3 regions of the Pseudomonas sp. LBUM1671 genome follow, and region 1 is predicted to be linked to each of the others. Evidence: predicted binding sites of a transcription regulator. Region 1 holds the regulator's gene; each other region holds the start of a gene.
The links. The regulator FliA, encoded in region 1, starts transcription of late flagellar genes. The targets are predictions, from matches to a motif close to CTAAAGTTTNNNNNNNNNNNGCCGNTAA.
Positions count from the first base shown of each region.

Region 1 (2,269 bases):
AAGGCCGCTGTGAGCTGCGCGACGTGCTGTTGCAAGGCCCCGGCGGTATCCGCATCGTCCCGGCCGCGTCCGGCACGCAGAGCATGGTTCATTTGAGCCCGGCCCAACACGCCGGCCTGATCCAGGCCTTCAGCGATATCGGCGACAACCTCGACGTCTTGGTGATCGACACCGCTGCGGGCATTGGTGACTCGGTAGTCAGTTTCGTTCGCGCCGCGCAAGAAGTTTTGCTGGTGGTCTGCGACGAGCCGACTTCGATCACGGATGCCTACGCGTTGATCAAACTGCTGAACCGCGACTACGGCATGAACCGCTTCCGCGTCCTGGCCAACATGGCCCAGAGCCCGCAGGAAGGTCGCAACCTGTTCGCCAAGTTGACCAAGGTCACGGACCGCTTCCTCGACGTCGCCCTACAATACGTTGGCGCGGTGCCTTACGACGAAAGCGTGCGCAAGGCTGTGCAGAAGCAGCGCGCCGTCTACGAAGCCTTCCCGCGTTCCAAGTGCGCCCTGGCGTTCAAGGCAATCGCGCAGAAGGTCGACACCTGGCCGTTACCTGCCAACCCGCGTGGGCACCTGGAGTTTTTCGTCGAGCGCCTCGTGCAACAGACCGCAGGACCCGTCCTATGACAGCCAGTGGCTACAACCTCTACAAGAAGTCGGCACGTGATGCGCAGTACGAGCTGATCGAGCGTTACGCGCCACTGGTCAAACGCATTGCTTACCACTTGCTGGCCCGTCTGCCGGCCAGTGTTCAGGTTGAAGACCTGATCCAGGCCGGGATGATTGGCCTGCTTGAAGTATCGACCAAATATGACGCCAGCAAAGGCGCGAGTTTCGAGACGTACGCGGGCATTCGAATCCGTGGCGCGATGCTCGATGAAGTACGCAAGGGGGACTGGGCGCCACGTTCGGTCCACCGCAATACCCGGATGGTCAGCGACGCAATTCGCTCGATTGAAGCTAAAACCGGTCGTGACGCTAAAGATCATGAGGTTGCGGCCGAACTCCAATTGAGTCTCGATGATTATTACGGGATTTTGAACGACACCCTGGGCAGCCGGTTATTCAGTTTCGACGATCTGTTGCAGGACGGCGAACACGAAGGGCTGCACGAGGATGGCGCGAGTGCACATCTGGAGCCGTCACGCGATCTGGAAGATGAACGCTTCCAGGCAGCGCTGGCGGACGCGATTGCCAATTTGCCGGAGCGTGAGCGACTGGTGTTGGCGCTGTACTACGACGAAGAGCTGAACCTCAAGGAAATCGGTGAGGTCCTGGGGGTCAGCGAATCGCGGGTCAGCCAGTTACATAGCCAGTGCGCGGCCCGTTTGCGGGGGCGTTTGGGGGAGTGGCGAGCGCGCTGAAGGCAGTGTGGGGACACTGCGAACGAGGCCGGTGGGGTGTTGAACTGCACCGGTCGCGATCTGTTGTGCTCCAGACAGTCATCGAATGCATTGCCGGATTGATTGAAATGGCGCGTCCAGGTGCTGGGCGCGTTTAAGACTGCTTGGAGGTCGAATTGGACAAGAACATGAAAATCCTCATCGTTGATGACTTCTCAACGATGCGGCGGATCATAAAAAACCTGTTGCGTGACCTTGGGTTCACCAACACGGTCGAGGCTGACGATGGCACTACCGCCATTCCGGTTCTCAACAGCGGGAGCATCGACTTTCTGGTAACGGACTGGAACATGCCTGGCATGACCGGTATCGATCTGCTGCGTCACGTACGCGCCGATGAAAAGCTCAAGCACCTGCCAGTGCTGATGGTGACTGCAGAAGCCAAGCGCGAGCAGATCATCGAAGCGGCCCAGGCCGGTGTTAACGGCTATGTGGTCAAACCCTTCACGGCCCAGGCGTTGAAAGAAAAAATCGAGAAGATTTTCGAACGCATCGGTTGATCCACTGCGCCACGGGGGAGCTATGGAGCATAAAGAATCTTCATTGGGCGATTTTGAATCGACCCTGAAAAAACACGCGGTCGAACTGGTCGAAAGCCTTGAAAAAGGCAGGTTCGGCGACGCCGTGCAACTGATCCATGAGCTCAATCAGACCCGTGACCGCGGCCTGTATCAGGAAGTGGGCAAGCTCACTCGCGAGCTGCATAGCGCGATCGTCAATTTCCAGATTGACCCGAACATGCCGCAAGCCGAGGAAGTGTCGCAGATCACGGACGCCACCGAGCGCCTGGGGTATGTGGTCAAGCTGACCGAGGCTGCCGCCAACCGCACCATGGACCTGGTGGAGAACGCCACGCCGCTGGTC
Region 1 is NZ_CP166782.1:1,748,451-1,750,719, forward strand. Features, by position in the region: gene fleN (flagellar synthesis regulator FleN) at 1-629, shown strand, start outside; gene fliA (RNA polymerase sigma factor FliA) at 626-1,366, shown strand; gene ACA060_RS07890 (chemotaxis response regulator CheY) at 1,534-1,905, shown strand; gene ACA060_RS07895 (protein phosphatase CheZ) at 1,928-2,269, shown strand, end outside.

Region 2 (2,269 bases), 1.2 Mb from region 1:
GTCCTTGAAGTAACCGGCGATGGCGATCTTCTGTTCCGGCGTGGCGGTGGACAGCAGCCACAGCACCAGGAAAAACGCCATCATCGCCGTCGCGAAGTCCGCGAAGGCGATTTTCCAGGAGCCCCCGTGATGCCCGGCCGCGTATTTTTTTACGCGCTTGATGATTATCGGCTGGTTATTTTCCATGACTTAGCGACCGCGAACCGCTTGTTCCAGCTCAGCGAAGCTAGGACGGTGCGCCGGGTACAGAACCTTGCGGCCGAATTCCACCGCCAGCGATGGCGGCATGCCGGAAGCCGAAGCCACCAGCGAGGCCTTGATGGCTTCGTAGACGTTCAGTTCTTCCTTGGCATCGTGGGCCAGGGCATGGGCCAATGGGCCAAAGAAACCGTAGGCGGCGAGAATACCGAAGAAGGTACCCACCAGTGCCGCCCCCACGTGCAGGCCGATCATTTTCTGATCGCTTTCACCCAGGGAGGCCATGGTCACCACGATACCCAATACGGCCGCGACGATACCGAAGCCGGGCATGGCGTCGGCGATGCCGTTCACCGCATGGGAAGGATGATCCAAATCTTCCTTAAGGCTGGTCAGCTCCATGTCGAACAGGCCTTCGAGCTCGTGGGGAGCCATGTTGCCGGAGGACATGATGCGCAGGTAATCGCAGATGTACGCGGTCATGCGCTCATCTTTCAGGACCGCCGGGTACTTGGCGAAGATCGGGCTCGCGGCGGCGTCTTCAATGTCGCCTTCGATCGCCATCATGCCTTCGCGGCGGCTTTTGTTGAGGATCTCGTAGATCAAGCCCAGCACTTCCAGATAGAACGTGTGGTTGAAGCGCGAGCTGAACATTCCCAGGGCTTTCTTGAGAACGAGCTTGAACATGTGGCCAGGGTTGGCCTGCAGGAACGCACCGAGGGCCGCACCACCGATAATCATCACCTCGAAAGGTTGAATCAGGGCGGCAATCTTGCCGTGGGAGAGCACGTATCCGCCGAGCACGCTCGCGAATACGACGATGATGCCGATTATTTTAGCCATAGGTAGGAGAGCACTTACTGAGTCGGGTTCAAGGTCATATTCGGAAGTTAAAAAATCTCTTCTTCTACTTATCGGCAAAACTGCGCCAGACTATAGCCAGTTCAAGCGAAAAGCTAATTTAGCCCTCTCTGGGCATAGGTAATGCAGACGATGATCACGTCCAACCATGGCTAACGAAACGAACATACCAACCCCGAAACCGACCACGCTTGAAGGCTGGATAAAGCTTCTCGATGGCGTGCGCCTGCCGGTTCCACAAGACAGTCATGACCGCGTCTGCAAAGCCCTCGCCGACAACCGCAGCTCACTGCGCGACATCGCCGAATTATTGCAGGACAGCCCGGCCCTGGCCTTGAGTGTGATTCGCGAAGCCAACCGCCATACCCACGGCAGCATGACCGAGCCTGCTGAAAACCTTGAGGTGGCGATCAATCGCCTCGGGTTGAAACGCACCGAAGAATTGCTCGCCCGATTGCCTGTCCAACCTCAATCACAGATACCGGTGGCGTTGCGTCAGCTGCAGCTGATCAGCCAGCATGCGACGCAACAGGCCAACGGTTTTTTTGCCGGTCGCCTGGCGCGTCTGTGGCAGGACATCCATTGGGGCAGCCTGTTGTTTCTCTCGCCGCTGTGGCCGATGGCGTTGACTCATCCGCAATTGCTCGAAGAGTGGGAGCTGCGGGTCATTCATAAAGGCGAGTCAGCGCGCAAAGTCGAAAAGGATCTGTTCGGCGTTCGCCTGCTGGACATCTGCCAGGCGCTGGTGGATGTCTGGCGCCTGCCGATCTGGGTGCAGCAAGGTTATCGACTGCTGCTCAACGAGCAGCGCGAACTGGTGAAAGTCCTGCGCATTGCCCGCGACAGCGAGCACCCTCTGCGCCAGCAAAACCGTCTCGATGACGATCCGACCCTGCGTCGCTGGCTCAATCAGCCCGCCAATACCGTGCTGCTGGCCAACGGGCTGGCACTGTCGGCGCAACAGGCCTGGGACAGTCCGCACAGTGAGCGCTGGCAATACCTGACCAGCCTTTACCTGCAAATGCCGATGAGCGACGTGCAGCAGCAATTGCACCAACAGGCTGCCAACAGCGCACGCCAACATGCAATGCCGGACATCTGGCACCCCGCCGTCTCGCTGATCTGGCCATCGGGCATGAACCGCATTCACGCCGGTTTGCTGCCCGCTCCGGCGCCAACCGCCGAAGACCTGACGGCGTGGCGTAAACAA
Region 2 is NZ_CP166782.1:551,147-553,415, reverse strand. Features, by position in the region: gene motB (flagellar motor protein MotB) at 1-186, opposite strand, end outside; gene motA (flagellar motor stator protein MotA) at 190-1,041, opposite strand; gene ACA060_RS02465 (HDOD domain-containing protein) at 1,208-2,269, shown strand, end outside.
Region 2: the regulator FliA is predicted to act here: its motif matches at 1,110-1,137, upstream of motA (flagellar motor stator protein MotA).

Region 3 (2,269 bases), 1.3 Mb from region 1:
GTATACAACACAATGGACAATCTATTCTTTGGTTGTGCGCAAAGCCGATCAGGCCTGATTGATCGTCTTGGAGATCACTTCAACCGTGGCGCTGACTTGCTCTTGGTAACGGTCGAGTTCCTGCTTGTGCTGCTTCTGCATTTCAATCTGCTGGGAGCACAGATTCATCGCGGCCAACACCAGCAGGCGGTCACCGATCAGCGTCGGGTACTTTCTTTTGGTATCGGCCAAGGCAGCTTTCAACATCAGCGCGGCGTCCAGCAGGGTTTGCTCTTCCCCGGCCGGCGCCTTGATCGAATAGTCCTCCCCCAGGATCGAGACGACTTTTACCCCTGCGGCGCCGTGATTCATGCGCTGACCGGGCCGGCGCTGACGCGCTCAACCAGGGCCTGGATGCGGGCCGCGGTGGCGCCTTGTTTCTCTTCCTGTTCCATCAGGTTCAGTTGCAGGCTTTCGTTTTCATCCTTGGCCTGGGCCAGTTCTGCACTCAGGGTCTGATTGGTGGCGAGCAGGCTCTGGTTCTGTTGCACCAGGTCGCTGACCAGCTGTTCCAATTGGCTTAGGGATGCTTCCAACATTTTGATTTTCCAAGCATTTCAAGGGGCGCGTACGATAAAGAAAAGTCACCACGGATGCCAGGGTTATTCGGGCGCAAGGCCTTGATTTTCCTGGCGGGCGACCTTCCTCGCGAGCTTTAAAGACTGTGATTGGCGGATCTGGTTCCTGCACTTCGTCGCCGGGGCCTGTCTGCGACAAAAACGCGCAGGCCCTCAAGACTTTAGTCGTATGACCGATAAGTCACTCACACGTCAGCTTCAGCGCCGCACGGGTGCGCTCACTTTGGTAAACAGCATGTCCCTTCGTAATATGAATATCGCACCGCGGGCGTTCCTCGGTTTCGCCCTGATTGGCGGTTTGATGCTGGTTTTGGGGGTGTTTGCCTTGAACCAGATGAGCAAGATTCGAGGCGCCGGCGAGAACATCGTCGAGAGCAGCGTGCCGAGCATCAAAGCGCTGGATGAGTTCACCCAACTGACCCTGCGCCTTCGGGTTCTGTCCTATCGCTTGTTGACCAACCGCGAACCCGACGTGCAGCAAAAAACCATCGAGCTGTTCGACCAGCGCAACCAGCAGATCCGCGCCGCACAGACAGAGTATGAAAAATTCATCAGCAGCCCTGACGAGCGTGCGGCTTACGACCAATACGTGCAGTTGCTTGGCCAGTACCGTCAGCTTGAAGACCGGATGAAGAGTCTGTCGCGCAACAACCAGGTGGAAGAACTGCGCACCTTGCTCAACACCGATCTGTTGAACAACTCTGAAGCCGTCAACGCCGTGCTCAACCGCCTGATGCTGATCAACAACCAACAGGCGGTCGACCTTAATCAGCAAGCAACGGATCAGTATTCCTCGGCGTTCACCCTGGTCGTCACCCTGCTGGTGATCGCCACCGGCCTGACACTGCTGTTCGCCTGGCTCCTGACCAACAGCATTACCAAGCCGATAGCCAACGCCTTGAGCGCGGCCGAAGAAATCGCCGAGGGCAACCTGACCCGCCCGATTCATGTCGATGGCGAAGATGAAGCCGGCCGCTTGCTGCTGGCCATGTCGAAGATGCAGGAAAAGCTGCGTGACACCCTGCAGCGGATTTCCGGCTCAGCCACGCAACTGGCGTCCGCCGCTGAAGAACTCAACAGTGTCACCGACGAAAGCGCTCGTGGCCTGACCCAGCAGAACAACGAAATCGAACAAGCCGCCACCGCCGTCAATGAAATGACCAGCGCCGTGGAAGAGGTCGCACGCAACGCCGTGAGCACGTCCGAAGCCTCGAAGAACGCCACCACCTCGGCCGGCGACGGTCGTGACCTGGTGCAGGAAACCGTCAGCGCCATCGAACGCATGAGCGCCGATGTGCAGAGCACCGCGACCCTGATTGGCGACCTGGCCAACGAGTCCCGTGACATCGGTAAAGTGCTGGACGTGATTCGCGGTCTGGCTGACCAGACCAACTTGCTGGCATTGAACGCAGCCATTGAAGCCGCGCGTGCTGGTGAAGCCGGACGTGGCTTCGCGGTGGTGGCGGATGAGGTACGTGCACTGGCGCATCGCACTCAGCAGTCGACCAGCGAGATCGAACGCATGATCGGCAGCATCCAGAGCGGCACCGAACACGCGGTGGACTCGATGCGCAACAGCACCGAACGTGCTGAGTCGACCTTGAACATTGCCCGCGGTGCAGGTCTTTCGCTGGACACCATCAACAGCGCCA
Region 3 is NZ_CP166782.1:457,334-459,602, reverse strand. Features, by position in the region: gene ACA060_RS02125 (cell division protein ZapA) at 49-351, opposite strand; gene ACA060_RS02120 (hypothetical protein) at 348-578, opposite strand; gene ACA060_RS02115 (methyl-accepting chemotaxis protein) at 853-2,269, shown strand, end outside.
Region 3: the regulator FliA is predicted to act here: its motif matches at 770-797, upstream of ACA060_RS02115 (methyl-accepting chemotaxis protein).